3 regions of the Phytohabitans rumicis genome follow, and region 1 is predicted to be linked to each of the others. Evidence: riboswitches for the same ligand, from Rfam matches in the RefSeq annotation. Region 1 holds a riboswitch; each other region holds the start of a gene.
The links. A riboswitch is a leader RNA that binds a small molecule or an ion and turns the genes downstream of it on or off. The one in region 1 is predicted to bind cyclic di-AMP.
Positions count from the first base shown of each region.

Region 2: linked by a shared signal. The riboswitch ahead of Prum_RS09355 (C40 family peptidase) and the one ahead of Prum_RS25960 (C40 family peptidase) in region 1 are both predicted to bind cyclic di-AMP.
Region 3: linked by a shared signal. The riboswitch ahead of Prum_RS19505 (C40 family peptidase) and the one ahead of Prum_RS25960 (C40 family peptidase) in region 1 are both predicted to bind cyclic di-AMP.

Region 1 is NZ_BLPG01000001.1:5,701,872-5,706,875, reverse strand. It holds gene Prum_RS25975 (AMP-dependent synthetase/ligase) at 1-1,133, opposite strand, end outside; gene Prum_RS25970 (ABC transporter ATP-binding protein) at 1,130-1,900, opposite strand; gene Prum_RS25965 (ABC transporter ATP-binding protein) at 1,897-2,670, opposite strand; cyclic di-AMP (ydaO/yuaA leader) riboswitch at 2,858-3,009, shown strand; partial or broken gene Prum_RS25960 (C40 family peptidase) at 3,019-3,974, shown strand; gene Prum_RS25955 (DNA-3-methyladenine glycosylase family protein) at 4,091-4,975, shown strand.
Region 2 is NZ_BLPG01000001.1:2,189,596-2,194,599, forward strand. It holds partial or broken gene rsmH (16S rRNA (cytosine(1402)-N(4))-methyltransferase RsmH) at 1-774, opposite strand, end outside; gene mraZ (division/cell wall cluster transcriptional repressor MraZ) at 984-1,415, opposite strand; gene Prum_RS09355 (C40 family peptidase) at 1,714-2,535, opposite strand; cyclic di-AMP (ydaO/yuaA leader) riboswitch at 2,540-2,712, opposite strand; gene Prum_RS09360 (Mur ligase family protein) at 3,015-4,235, shown strand; gene Prum_RS09365 (type 1 glutamine amidotransferase) at 4,225-4,941, shown strand; partial or broken gene Prum_RS09370 (TVP38/TMEM64 family protein) at 4,938-5,004, shown strand, end outside.
Region 3 is NZ_BLPG01000001.1:4,366,268-4,371,271, reverse strand. It holds gene Prum_RS19520 (C40 family peptidase) at 1-120, shown strand, start outside; gene Prum_RS19515 (N-acetylmuramoyl-L-alanine amidase) at 187-2,130, opposite strand; gene Prum_RS19510 (LamG domain-containing protein) at 2,267-2,986, shown strand; cyclic di-AMP (ydaO/yuaA leader) riboswitch at 3,124-3,256, shown strand; gene Prum_RS19505 (C40 family peptidase) at 3,269-4,243, shown strand; gene dcd (dCTP deaminase) at 4,359-4,940, opposite strand; gene Prum_RS19495 (pyridoxamine 5'-phosphate oxidase family protein) at 4,996-5,004, shown strand, end outside.

The sequences.
Region 1 (5,004 bases):
CGGAGCACGTCCGGCGCGATCGGCGCGGCACCCGAGGCGGCGTACCGCACCCGGCCGACGCCCATCCGCTCCCGCAACGCGCGGAAGAAGAAGAGCCAGCCGGCCGCGTACGCCAGCCGGGTGCCGAGCGTGTGGTTGCCCTCGGTACGCACCAGCGTGGCCCCGATCCGGTCGGCCACCCGCAGCCACAGCCGGGCGTTCAGCCGCTTGAGCGGGGACGCGCTCGCCAGCCTGATGGTGACCCCGGCCAGGATCTTCTCCCAGATCCGCGGCACGCCGAAAAGGATGGTGGGCTGGACCTCCCGCAGGTTGGCCTGGATGGTCGCGATGGACTCGGCGAAGTTGATCTGCACCGCCGCCCCCGCGCTGAACCACGTCGTGAAGATGCGCTCGGCGACATGGCACAGCGGCAGGTACGACAGCAGCAGGTCGGCCGGGCTGGGCGGCGGCGAGGTGAAGCCGCCGGCGTCCACCAGCACGCTGATCGCGAAGTCCACGTTGGACACCGACAGCATGGCGCCCTTGGGCGGCCCGGTGGTGCCGGAGGTGTAGATGAGCGTGGCGATGTCGTCGGACCGGGCGGCGGCCATCCGCTCGGCCACCGCGTCCGGGTTGGCGTCCCGGTGGGCCACCCCGAGCAGGACGAGGTCGTCCCAGCACAGCAGCTTGGGGTGGTGGTACCGATGGCGGATGCCGCGCGGCTCCAGGTACACGATCCGTTCCAGGTCGGGACACTCGTCGAGTACGGCCAGCGCCTTGTCCACCTGCTCCTGGTCCTCGGCGATGAGCACCCGGGCGCCCGAGTGCGAGAGCAGGTAGCCGACCTCGGGTGCCGGGTTGGTCGGATACAGCCCCACCGTGGTGCCGCGCACCGCCACGGTCGCCACGTCGGCGTACAGCCACTCCCGGCGGTTCTCGGAGTGGATCGCGACCCGGTCGCCCGGCTGTACGCCGAGGGCCAGCAGCGCGTGCGCGACGGTCTGCACGGTGTCCCAGTAGTCGGCCCAGCTCACCTCCTGCCAGATGCCGAAGTCCTTCTCCCGCATGGCGATCCGATGTGGACCGGCGAGCGCGTGGTCGCGTACCCGGGAAGCGATGGTCGTGGCCGTGCGGGTCTGGGTCGTCGCCGTCATGTGGGCTGCACCTCCCCGAGGTAGGCGCGGATGACGTCGGGGTCGTGCTGGATCTCGGCCGGCGCGCCGGTGGCGATCGGCCTCCCGAAGTCGACCACCAGCACCCGGTCGGCGAGGTCCATCACGAGACCCATGTCGTGCTCCACGAGCAGGATGGGGATGTCGAGTTCGTCGCGGATGTCGAGGATGAAGCGGGCCATGTCCTCGGTCTCCTCGCGGTTCATGCCGCCGACCGGCTCGTCGAGCAGCAGCAGCTTGGGTTCCATGGCGAGCGCCCGGCCGAGCTCGACCCGTTTCTGTACGCCGTAGGGCAGCAAACCGACCGGCAGGCGCCGCCACTGCTCCAGTTCGAGAAAGTCCACAATGGTCTCGATGGCGGCCCGGCTGGCCAGTTCCTCCCGCCGGGCCCGCCCGAGCCACGCGATCGCGGACAGCGGCCCGTACCGGATGTGGTTGTGCCGTCCGAGCATCAGGTTGTCCAGGACGGTGAGGTTCGCGAAGAGCTCGACGTTCTGGAACGTGCGGGCCATGCCCTGGGCGGCGATGGCGTGCGGCCGCTTGCCGGCGATGTCGGTGCCGTCGAAGACGACGCGGCCGGACTGCGGGCGGTACACGCCGGAGAGCACGTTGAAGATGGAGGTCTTGCCGGCGCCGTTGGGCCCGATGATGGCGAAGAGCTCCCGGCGCCCGACGCTGAAGCTCACCCCGTCGATGGCCTTGACGCCGGCGAAGCCGAGCCGCAGGTCGTGGCACTCCAGAATCGTCACGAGAGCCACCGCTTCCGCCGCTTGTAGTGTTTGACGTCGCGAAAGCTCTCCCGGGTGAGTCCGAGGTAGAACTCCCGGATGTCCTCGTCGGCCAGCAGCTGGTCGGCCGGCTTGTCGAGGACCACCTTGCCGGTCTCCAGGACGTAGCCGTGCGCCGCGATGGACAGCGCCATGGTGGCGTTCTGCTCGACCAGCAGGACGCCGGTGCCCCGCTTGTTGATCTCGACGATGAGCCCGCGCACCTGCTCCACCAGGCGCGGCGCCAGGCCGAGGCTGGGCTCGTCGAGCAGCAGATAGCGGGGCTCGGCCATGAGCGCGCGGCCCATCGCGAGCATCTGCTGCTCGCCGCCGGACAGGTAGCCGGCGGTGCGCCGCCGGCGCTCGGCCAGGACCGGGAAGAGCGTCAGGACGTCCTCCATGCGCGCCTTGATGGTCCGCGGGCTGGTGTGGCCGCCGATGCGGAGGTTCTCCTCGACGGTCAGCTCCGCGAAGATCCGCCGCCCCTCCATCACCTGGCAGATGCCGCGCCGGACGAGGGCCGCCGGGCGGAGGTGGTGGACGGGCTCGCCGTCCAGGGTCACCGAGCCCTTGGTCACCTCGCCGTCGTGCACGTCGAGCAGGCCGGTGATCGCCCGCAGGAGGGTGGTCTTGCCCGCGCCGTTGGCGCCGAGGAGGGCGACGATGCCACCCGGCGGCACCGCCACGCTCACACCGCGCAGGACCAGCATCACGTCGTCGTAGACAACCTCGAGGTTCTGCACCTGGAGCATCGGCGGCTCCTGTGTTTCACGTCACAAGTTACCGATCATTTAACTAAACCTCACAGCTAGGTCAAGCGACGGTTTGGTCTCGGTTGGTCACCGTCAGTAATTCATCCGACCAGCACTTTCACCTGCCCGATGATCACGTTAGGTTGGAGCCGCTGGTCCGGTCGTCAGTCATCCCCCGGGTGGCACCGGCCCGGTGCCGCCGAATCGCTGGATGATCACTGTCCGTAAGCGAACCGGGGACCCAACTCGAGTAATGGGGTGAATCCGCGCCACGCGCGGAAGGGCGTTCTTCCCGCCCGAACCCGTCAGCTAACTCGGTAGGCGGCGTTGCGGAAGAAGGGTTCGCGTTTGTCCCCCGCGCGAAAGCTGCTGCGCGCCCTCGTGCTGGTCGGACTCGGAATCGGGCTGACCGTGCCGGCCACGGCCGCCCAGGCCGAGCCGTCGGCGAGTGAGCTGACCCAGCAGATCAACAAGTCGTCGACCGAGCTGGAAAAGGTCGTCGAGTCCTACAACAAGCTCAACGAGCAGCTCAAGGACACCAAGGCCGCCTCGGCCGCGCTGGCCGCCAAGATGGCCCCGCTGGAGCAGCAGGTCGCGAAGGCCGGCGCCGACGTCGGGCAGATGGCGGCCGTGGCGTACCGGACCGGTCAGGTGGGCGAGGCGAGCGCGCTGCTGGACGGCAGCGGCCCGCTCATCGACCGCCTGGGCATGCTGGACCAGCTCGCCCGGGACCGGCAGGAGCAGGTCGCCGGCTACACGGCGGCTCAGCGGCAGTACGCCGATGAGAAGGCGAACCTGGACACCACCGAGGCCAAGCAGACCGCGCAGCTCAAGGAGTTGGCGGCCGGCAAGAAGAAGATCGAGGCCGACCTGGCCAAGCTCTACGAGATGCGCCAGAAGGCGTACGGCTCGGCCACGTCGTCCAGCGGCTCGTACACCGGGACCATCCCGTCCGTCTCCGGCAAGGCGGGCGTGGCCGTGCGGTTCGCCTACAACGCCATCGGTACGCCGTACGTCTGGGCGGCCGACGGTCCGGACGGGTACGACTGCTCGGGGCTGACGCTCGCGGCCTGGAAGGCGGCCGGCAAGACGCTGCCGCACAACGCCGCCATGCAGTGGGACGTGGTGGCGCACATCGGCCGCGGCTCCCTGCAACCCGGCGACCTGGTCTTCTACAGCGACCTGGGACACGTGGCCATCTACGTGGGCAGCGGCAAGGTCATCCACGCCCCCAGCCCGGCGAGAGTGTCAAGCTCTCGACGGTCGACATGATGACCCCGTACGGCTACGGGCGCGTCCGCTAAGGCAATCCCCGTTGATCTTGGAGTTGTCAGGTTCCATACCGGACATCTGAACCTGATAACTCCAAGATCGCCGTCGGGAGGCGGGGAGTGTCACACCTCGGGTTCAGGCTCAGCGCATGAGTATCCGTGTTGCTGAGCCGTACTCGTTCGAGATGTCGCTGCGGGCGCTTGCTGGGTTTGCGCCTTCCGCCGGTGGTCACCAGGTCGTTGGGGGGCGGGTGCGCAAGGCGTTCCGCCTCGGCGCGGAGGCGGTCGTCGCCGAGCTCGGGCCCGACCTCTCGCTTGGCGTCCACTCCGGTCGGGCGCTCGCGCGCGAGGAGCGGGCGGAGATCGAGCGCGCCGTCTCGCGGTGGCTGAGCCTCGACGACGACATGTCGGGCTTCCTCGCCAGCGCCGAGCGGGACGGCCCGATGGCGCACGTCGTCCGGGCCGCCCACGGCCTGCACCAGGTGCGCTTCGCCTCGCTCGCCGAGGGCACCGTCTACTTCACCCTGACCCAACGCAGCACCCAGTGGTACGCGACCGCCCGCAAGCGCCGCATCGCCGCCGAGCTCGGCCCACGGCTCACGGTGGACGGCGTCGACCACGTCGCCTTCCCGTCGCTGGCCACCATCGGCGCGCTCGGCGACGCGGAGCTGATCGGGTACGCCGGCAACCGGCAACGCGCCGACCGGCTCCGCACCGTGGTGGCCGGGGTGGCCGCGCTCGACGAGGAGTGGCTGCACACCGGGGCGTACGACGAGGTGCGCAAGGCACTCCTCGCCGTGCCGGGGATCGGCGAGTTCACCGCCCAGGCACTGCTGCTGCGGGTCCTCGGCCGCCCCGACGACGCACCGCTGGGCATGGCGCAGTTCGAGGCAGCCGCCCGCGCGGTGTACGGCGAGACCCCGCCCGGTCCCGCCGAGTTGCGCGCGCACTACGGCCGCTGGGTCGGCTGGTGGGCCTACTACGCTCGCACCGCGTCGTCCTGGGTCGCCGAGCCGCTCCCCGTGGCCGCATAACACCACGTCTGTGGTCGTCTCGCACCACG
Region 2 (5,004 bases), 3.5 Mb from region 1:
GGTGATCCGGTCCTCCAGCGAGTGGTAGGACAGGACCACCAGGCGGCCGCCCGGTGCGAGCGCGTCCAGCGCGGCCGGCAGCGCCCTTTCGAGCACGGCCAGTTCGCCGTTCACCTCGATGCGAAGTGCCTGAAACGTTCGCTTGGCTGGGTTGCCCCCGGTACGCCTCGCCGCCGCGGGTATCGCGTCCCGCACCAGCGTGGCCAGCCGTGCCGACGAAGTGATGGGCGTCTTTGCCCGTTCCCGCAGGATCGCGGCCACGATCCGGGCGGCGAACTTCTCCTCGCCGTACACCCGCAGCACCCGCGTCAGCTCGGGTGCCTCGTATGTGTTGACGACCTCCTCGGCCGTACGGCCGCGGGTCTGGTCCATGCGCATATCCAGCGGCGCGTCCCGCGCGTAGGCGAACCCGCGGTCGGGCGCGTCGAGTTGCAGGGACGAGACGCCGAGGTCGAACAGCTCCGCGTCGACCCGCTCGTACCCGAGCCGGTCGAGCACCTCGGGCAGTTCGTCGTAGACGGCGTGCACGAGGTGGGTGCGGTCGGCGTACCGGGCCAGGCGGGCCCGGGCGTGCGCCAGGGCTTCCTGGTCCCGATCCAGTCCGATGAGGACGGTCCGCGGGTGGGCCGCCAGGACCGCCTCGGCGTGCCCGCCGAGGCCCAGGGTCGCGTCCACGTGCACGGTCTGCCGGTCACCGCGGTCGAGCGCGGGGGCGAGCAGCGCGAGGCACCGCTCGAGCAATACCGGTACGTGCGTACCGCGCAGCTCCCCCATGACCGACCCCCAGTGACCTGCCGTCGTGCACATGCGCCCGGTGTCCCCATAAGTGCCGTGCGCCGTACTGCCAGATCCCCATCCGCTCATTTCCTACGCCTCTTCGCGCCTCGCGGTCAGCGGAGTAGGTATAGCGCGCCTGGCATCGGGGAAGAGATGTCAGGTGCTTCGAGCGGCTGGAGATCTCGCAGTACGGCGTCTGCCAGCCCTTAGAGTCCTCCGGGCAGCACCCCCTCCTCGATGTCCGCGAAGTCGTCTTCGCTCTCCGCGAGGTAGGAGTCCCACGCTTCCTTGTCCCAGATCTCCACCCGGCTGCTCGCTCCGATCACGACGAGTTCACGGCTGAGCCCGGCGTACTCCCGCAGGTGGCCCGGGATCGTTACCCGGCCCTGCTTGTCGGGCACCTCGTCGTGGGCGCTCGCGAAGAACACCCGGCTGTACGCCCGAGCCGCCTTGTGTGTCATCGGCTGCTCGCGCAACTGGTCGGCGATGCGCTGGAACTCAGGCGTCGGGAAGACGTAGAGACAGCGCTCCTGCCCTTTGGTGATCACGACACCTCCCGCCAGCTCATCTCGAAACTTCGCTGGAAGGATCAACCGGCCCTTTTCGTCCAGGCGCGGGGTGTGGGTGCCGAGAAACATCGGCCCACCCCCTCGCCCTCTCGCGGCTTTCGCGGAGCCGCAGTCCCCCGGGGCCGGCGGGCCCCTCCAGGCCCTGCCACTGCGCCCCACTGTACTCCACTTCCCTCCACCCGCAACCAGAATCGCAGCCTTCTGTCCACAGTCGCCGAGACAAAACCGCACGTCACGGGCGGTGGTGCAAAGTGGAGGTCTGTAACCCGACAGCGGGCGTAGACGTGATCAGGGCGTCCCTCAAGTCGCTGCCGCGACGCGTGGGACGCCCTGATCACATGGGGGGATGGAGGAAAGTGGAGGGGAGTTAGACGAGACGCCTAACTACATAGTTCGTGGTCCAGATCTTGTGCTTGCCCACCGTCTTGCCGGGGCGGGGTGAGTCGTACATGTAGCCGCCGCCGGCGTAGACGCCGACGTGGGTGCCGTACGACCCGCTGCGGACCACGATCAGGTCCCCGGGCAGGGCCTTGGACTTGGCGATCGCCTTGCCGTACGCCTGCTGCGAGTTCGCCTTGTGCGGCAGGACCTTGCCGATGGCCTTCTTGTAGACGTACTTGGTGAAGCCGGAGCAGTCGAAGACCTTCGGCCCCGAGGCGCCGTACCGGTAGGCCGCGCCCAGGTGCTTGCGCGCCTCGGCGAGGACCTTGGCCCGGCTGGCCACCACCTTGACCCAGATCTTGCCGCTCGCCGCGCTCTTGTACGTCCCGGTGCTCGGGACGTACACGGCGCGGTAGGTGCGCGCGACGTACGGGCGGATGGCCACCGTCGCCACGCCGGTGGAGCTGACCGTACCGGTCCCGGCGCCGGACCAACGGCCGTTGATCCACGCCTGGAACACCACCTTGCCGGCCGCCGCCTTGCCGGTGGCCGGGTCGGTGACCTTGGCGCTGAGGCGCAGTGCGGAGCCCCACGCCAACCGGCGGGTGCTGGTGGAGAACGCCACCTTCGGCGCGACCGCGACGGCGGACTGCGCACTGGCGGTGGTGGTGAGCGTCGCGGTGGACGCCACGTCGGCGAGCGCCGGTCCGGCCATCAACTGGCCGGCACAGACGCAGATCCCGAGGGTAAGCGCGAGCTTACCGGCGCTGGCACGCAGCCGTCGCCGGCCCGAACTGTGTTCGTGCACGAAAGAGATCCCTCCGGCACGCCTGCGAGGTGAGCTGTCGGGTTCGGGCCCTCGAAGGGTTGGCCCGGCCGCGCGTCGGCGGCTTCACCCCAAGGTCCGTCACTGATGTGATCGGACCGCGGTTCTTGGGTCCCCCGTCCCTGCCCGTTATGCCGTTGTGTTCGGTCAAAGGGGTGGCATCGCTCGGAAGGGCAGGGCTCGGCGTGTCCCGGCGATGCGCCCCGGTCCGTCAGGTGACGGCCCGGCAAATCGTTTCTAGCCGACGGGAAGATATACGCGGAGTAACAAGGATCTTGCATGGCGAAGTTGGCATGCGCTCCGATGACCGATCGCTAAGGGATCCGCCCAAAATGCCGCGACACTCCGTCCCCGCGCGATCACGGTGCGTCGATCACTCAGCGTGAGTATGCCCACACGATTCGGCGGCGGTTTGAGATCAAGACGGCTCCGGTACATTCGCTCGCGTGACGGACGGGAAGATGCCCTTACGGGCCAAGGTCGCGAGCTCGGTGTCGCGTACGGCCGCTGCCCTGTCGCGGGCCGCCGGGCGGGGCGACGGCTCGGTCATCGGCGGCTGGATCGGATTGAAGATCGACCCGGACCTGCTCGCCCACCTGGCCGCCGGGCGGTCGATCGCGCTGGTCTCGGGCACCAACGGGAAGACCACCACCACCCGGCTGGCCGCCGCGGCCCTCGGCGTGCTCGGCCCGGTCGCGACCAACTCGTTCGGCGCCAACATGCCCACCGGCCACACCTCCGCGCTGGCCAAGGCGGGGCAGACCCCGTACGCCGTGCTGGAGGTCGACGAGCACTACCTCGCCCAGGTCATCGCGGCGACCGAGCCGCGCGTGGTGGCCCTGCTCAACCTCTCCCGCGACCAGCTCGACCGGGCCAAAGAGGTCGCGATGATGGCCCAGCTGTGGCGGACCGCGCTGGCCGAGCACCCCACCGTGCACGTGGTGGCCAACGCCGACGACCCGATGGTGGTCTGGGCCGCCGTCCAGTCCCCCGCGGTCACCTGGTTCAGCGCCGGGCAGCGGTGGCACGACGACTCCTGGGTCTGCCCCGAGTGCGGGTCGCCGATCGAACGGCAGGCCGACCAGTGGTGGTGCACCGGCTGCACGCTGCGCCGCCCGGTACCGCAGTGGGTGGTGGAGGACGACGGCGTCCTGGATCCGCGCGGCGCCTGGCACAAGATCGCGCTGCAGATCCCGGGCAAGGTCAACCTCGGCAACGCGGCCACCGCGCTCGCCCTCGCCGCCCAGTTCGGCGTGCGCCCCACCGACGCCGTCTCCCGCCTGTCCACCGTGACCTCCGTCGCCGGCCGGTACGCCCAGGTCGTGCGCGACGGGCGCAACATCCGGCTGCTGCTGGCCAAGAACCCGGCGAGCTGGCTGGAGGCGTTCGAGATGGCGGACGACGCGCCCACGCTGCTGTCCATCAACGCCCGCGACCCCGACGGGCTGGACACGTCCTGGCTCTTCGACGTCGACTTCAGCCCGCTGCGCGGCCGCCAGGTCCTGATCACCGGCGACCGGGCGTACGACCTCGCGGTCCGGCTCGAAGTGAACGACGTACCGTTCCGCCACGTACGTACCTTCGGCGAGGCGGTCACCTCGGTGCCGCCGGGCCGGCTCGAAGTGATCGCCAACTACACCGCGTTCCAAGACATCCGAGCGGAGCTCGACCGTGTCAACTGACAGTGCCATCAGCATCGTCTGGATCTATCCGGACCTGCTGTCCACGTACGGCGACCGGGGCAACATGCTCATCCTCGCCCGCCGTGCGGCCCTGCGCGGGCTGCCGGTGCGGACCTACGAGGTGCGCTCGGACCAGGCCATCCCCGCCACCGCGGACATCTACCTGCTCGGCGGCGGCGAGGACGGCCCGCAGGCGCTCGCCGCGCAGCGCCTGATCGCCGACGGCGGCCTGCGCCGCGCGGTGGCGCAGGGGTCGGTGGTGTTCGCGGTGTGCGCCGGGTACCAACTGCTCGGCGGCTCGTTCTTCGCCAAGGGCACCAAGTGCGCCGGCCTCGACCTGCTCGACCTGCGCTCCGACCGCGGCCCGAGCCGGGCGGTCGGCGAGCTGGGCGGCCCGATCGACGGCCGCCTCGGGCTGCCGCCGCTGACCGGCTTCGAGAACCACGGCGGCCGCACCCACCTCGGGCCCGGCGTCACCCCGCTGGCCCGGGTCACCACCGGCATCGGCAACGACGGCACCACCGAGGGCGCCTGGCGGGGCAAGCTGCTCGGCACGTACTCGCACGGGCCGGCGCTGTCCCGCAACCCGGCCATCGCCGACCTGCTGCTGCGCTGGGCGACCGGGTACGAGAGCCTGCCGCCCCTGGACGACACCTGGTCCGACCGGTTGCGCGCCGAGCGCATGGCCGCCACGACGGCCTCATGATCGGCCGACTCTTGGCGCGGCTGCGCCAGCGCTCGGTCATGCGCTTCGCCCTGCTCCTGCTCA
Region 3 (5,004 bases), 1.3 Mb from region 1:
CACCACGTGGGCATGTACGTGGGCAACGGACTGATGGTGCACGCCCCGCGATCGGGCAAGCCGGTGCAGATGGCCACCATCGACACCATGCCGTTGCGCGGCTTCCGCCGCCCGAGCTGAGTGCAAGGAAGGGCCCCCTCCTATCGCTTTTTGCATAGGAGGGGGCCCTTCCTAACATGCACGCGCCTAGAGGAACGACGGGAGCAACTGCACGTCGGCCAGGTTCACGAACATGACCCGGTGGCCGAACTGGATCTGCACGTACTTGGTGTCGCTGCGGATCACCGTCCAGTCACCCGGTGACGACCCGTCGAACGTCACCGCCCGGTAGTACTCGCCCGGCAGGACGTTGCCGACCGCGTACCGCTGCCCCGCCGACAGCGTGTACTGCAACGGCGTGATGGCCTGGTACGGCACGCCCGTCGGGTACGCGGCCTGCTCCGGATAGGCCCGCCCGTACACCGGAATCGTCGCCTTGCCCGGCTTGGGCGTCACCACGAGCCCGGTGGCCCACTTCGCGGCCGGCGCCGACCGCGGGTTGTAGAACCATCCCTTCTGCCCGAGGTACCAGATCGCCGTCCAGTCGCCCTGCCGGTCGGCGACGGCGTACGTCTGCCCGGCCGACACCCGGGAGCCGTGGTCGGAGACGTGCATGGTGGCGTCCACGCCGCTCGGCCGCAACCCGATGTCCTTGAGCAGCGGCGAAGCCGCGTCCGGCGCGGTGTGCAGGATGACCGCCGAGGATCCGCGCGGCGTGCACGGCTGGGACGCGACGCTGCCGCACCCGACGAACGCCGGCTTGTTGGTCGCGAAGTCCGGGTCGATCGTCACCATGCCGCTGCCCGGCCAACCGGTCGTCCTAAATGGAGCCTTCAGCAGGTCGAAGTAGTGCGACCAGTCCCAGTACGGACCCGGGTCCCAGTGCATGCCGCGCACGTTCGCCGGGATGGTGCCGGGCACGTTGTCGTGGCCGATGATGTGGTTGCGGTCCAGCGGGATGCCGAGCCGCGTCGCCAGGTACCGCACCAGCTTCGCCGACGTGCGGTACATCGCCTCGGTGTACCAGGTGCCCTGCGCGGCGAAGCCCTCGTGCTCCAGCCCGATCGCCTTGGCGTTGACGTACCAGTTGCCGGCGTGCCAGCCCACGTCCTTGGCCTTGAGGTGCTGGGCGATGTGCCCGTCGACCGAGCGCAGCGTGTACTGCCAGCTCACATATTTTGGATCCAGTACCAAGTTGACGGAGGGCTGGAAGTACCCCTCGGTGTCGTGGATGACGATGTACTCGATCTTCTGCTGCTTGGGCCGGTTGCCCAGGTCGTGGTTGCCGTAGTCGGGGTTGCCGTTGTTGTCCAGGAACTCCTGGTACGGCGCCGGAATCCACTCGCAGGAGATGTCCACCGGGCACTCCAGGCCGTCCGGGCGGGCCAGCTTGCGCAGCCCGAGCCGGTCCAGCCAGCCGCGCGCCGGGTTGACGCTCCGCGCGGCCAGCGTCACGCTCTGCCCGTCGTCGGTCACCCGCGCGACGCCCTCGCGGATCGTCGTGAAGACCTGGTCGGCAAAGGCCGCCGCGGCATCGGCACTGTCCGCGCCGCTGTACCTGGCCACCGCGCCGTACCAGGCCGCCGGGTCGCTCGCGCTCCCCGTCGGTCCAGCGATGCTTTCCTGGTACGCGGAAAGGAGTGCCGCCCCACCCCGGATGTTCTCGGTCGGGCTGGTGCGCAGCGCCTCCTCGGTCGCGCCGGTGAGCGCCGCGGCACGGTCGAGCGTCTGCAGCGCCTCGGGAGCGGGCGCCGGCACACCCACCGAGGCGACGTCCTTGGTGCTTCGGGCGTCGTCGCCCCGGGCGTCCTCGGCGTCGTCGTCGTGGTGGTTTCCGCCGGGTAGCGACGTCACGTACGTGGCGTCGGTAAGGTGCATCGGGCCGTAGCCGGCGCTGGTGCTGGGCGTGCCGGCGTTGGTGTCCCACCGGGACTCCAGGTACGACACGCCGAGCAGGACGCTCTCGGGTACGCCGAACTCCGCCGCGGCGGCCGCGTACTCCTGCTGTCGGGTGTCGGTTGATGGGCTGGTCGCGGGGGCGGGCGTGGTCGACACCAGCGTCGCCGCGCCGACCACCGCCGTACTGAGCACGATTCGCGTTGTAAGACGGGGCATGGTCAATAGATTACGAGACTTCGCGCCTACATGTAAGAAAGCTTCACGCGCTCCTGAAATCTAGCTCTGCGAGTGATTGTCTGAGTTGCCCTGGAATCTCCACAATCGAGCAATGTCGCGCGAAATGCACATGACGCGCCGATGGGGCGTACCCCTGCTTGGACTGGTGTGTGTGGCGCTGGCCGCGACCGCGAAGCCCGCGCCGGGTGGGCCGCCGTCGGTGTCGGTGCGGTACACGTTCGACGGCTGGTTCACCGGCTCGGTGCCGGATGCCGCCGGGCGGCACCCGCTGCGGACGCGGGGTGTCGTGGGCTTCACCGAGCGCGGCGGCGGGTGGGCGGCACGGTTTCCGGACCGGTGCGACGGCGCCGGCTGCCCCCGGGCGATCCTGGAGAGCGGGCCGGCGCCCGAGCTCAATCCGGGCACCCGCGCGCTGCGCTACGGCGCCTCGGTGCTGATGACGGCCGCCGACGCCGGCGACGGCGCGAACGTTGTGCAGAAAGGGTTTTCGACCGGCGGCGTCACCCAGCTCAAGCTCCAGGTCGACGGCCGCGCCGGCCAGCCGAGCTGCGTGGTCGCCAGCACCACGACGATCTACCGGGTGATCGCGCCGGTGACCGTGACCGACGGCCGGTGGCACGCGCTCGCCTGCACCCGGGCCGGCTCGACGCTGTCGATTTTCGTCGATGCGGTGCCGCGCGGCTCGGTCCACGTGCCGCCCGGGGTGTCCATTGTGAATTCCGAACCGCTGCGAATCGGCGGCAAGAACGTCTCCGTCGACAATGACCAGTACGCCGGACTGCTGGACGACGTGTTTCTGTCTATTGACTAGCATCGTTTCGATATACGATGCGCTACCGTGCGCACACGGACCGAACTAGTGCCCCCGTACCGCTTGCGGGTCGATTGCGCCGCTCCTACCCTTGGGGATCGTTGAGCCGGAGGTCGGCCTCCCAGCCTGGGAGACCACGGCTCAGCCCGCCGAGTCGGTCAGACAACGAGCCGGGGAACCACGCAACTTGGGGTGAATCCGCGATCCGCGGTAGGGCGTTCTTCCCGCCCGAACCCGTCAGCTAACCCGGTAGGCGGCCAGGGAGAAGGAGTTCGGACTCCGGTGGCAGGCTATGCCGCGCGTCGCTCCATCATTACCGCGTTCCTCGCATGCGCCGCCGTGCTGTCCAGCGGCACGGTCGTGCACGCCGCGCCGTCCCCCGCCGAGATCGAGAAGCAGATCGACGCGGCGTTCGAGAAGCTCGAGCCGGTGCTTGAGCGCCACAACGCCACCCGGATCGATCTGGCCGCCAAGCGTAAGCAGGCCGACGCGCTCGCCAAGAAGATCGCGCCGCTGCAACTCCAGATCGACCTGGCGATGACCCGGGTCGGCGAGTTCGCCGTGGAGCGCTACAAGGGCGGAAACTTCTCCGCGTTCAACGCGCTCCTGACGAGCGGCACGCCGACGACGTTCGCCGACCAACTGGAGCTGCTGGACGTCTTCGCCCGCCGTTCCCAGGCCGAAGTCCAGCAGGTCATCGACCTCAAGGAACGCTACGCCAAGCAGAAGGCCCCACTGGACGCGTTGGTCAGCCAGCTGACCGAGGCCGAGGCCGACCTGGCGGTGAAGAAGAAGCAGCTCGACGGCGAGATCGACAAGCTGGAAAAGGCGCGCCTGGCCGCGTACGGCAGCGGTGGCGGCGTCGGTGAGCTGAGGCCCGCGGCGTGCCCGTACTCGTACGACGGCAGCGCCGGCACCAAGGCGGCCAAGTTCGCCTGCGCGCAGATCGGCTCGGATTACGTCTTCGGCGCCGAGGGTCCCGACGCGTACGACTGCTCCGGGCTGACCATGAAGTCCTGGCAGGCCGCCGGCGTCTCGCTGCCGCACAACGCCGCCCGCCAGAAGGGCACGGTCGATCCGGTCAGCAGTCGAAGCAACCTGAAGGTCGGCGATCTCGTCTTCTACTACAGCGACGTCCATCACGTGGGCATCTACGTCGGCGGCGGCTACATCGTGGACGCGTCCAAGCCCGGGGTACCGGTCCGGATGCGCACGATCAACGCCGCGCCGATCAATGGCTACGGCCGACCGGGCTAGCGTTACCCACCCCCGTGGCCGCGCCTGTCGCGTGTTCCCCCGTCACGCGACCCGCACCGGCCAGAGAAAAAAAGACGCCCTCCCATCCACCCGGGATGGGAGGGCGTCTTCTCGGTTAACGTGCTGTCGGCCAGGTCCGCCAGTTCTTCCAGGCCCTACTCGGAGTGGGCCCGCGCTGACCCTGGTACCGCGAGCCGTACACGCTCGACCCGTACGGGTGCTCGGCCGGCGACGACAGCCGGAAGATGCACAGCTGACCGATCTTCATGCCCGGCCACAGGGTGATCGGCAGGTTCGCCACGTTGGAGAGCTCGAGCGTGACGTGCCCGCTGAACCCCGGGTCGATGAAACCGGCGGTCGAATGCGTCAGCAGGCCGAGACGGCCCAGGCTCGACTTCCCCTCGAGGCGGCCGGCAAGCTGGTCGCCCAGCGAGATAACTTCCAGCGTGGAGGCCAGCACGAACTCGCCCGGATGCAACACGAACGGCTGACCGGCCGGCACCTCGACCTGCGAGGTGAGATCGTCTTGCCGTACCGACGGGTCGATGTGCGTGTACAGGTGGTTGTTGAACACGCGGAAGATCCGGTCCAGCCGGACGTCAATGCTGGACGGCTGGACCAGGTCCGGCTCGAACGGGTCGAGCGCGAGGTTGCCCGCCTTGATCTCGCTGACGAGGTCGCGGTCGGAGAGCAGCATGCGACACACCATAGGGGACTACCTTGCTCGTACATACGTTCGATAAGATGCTGGCATGGCATCT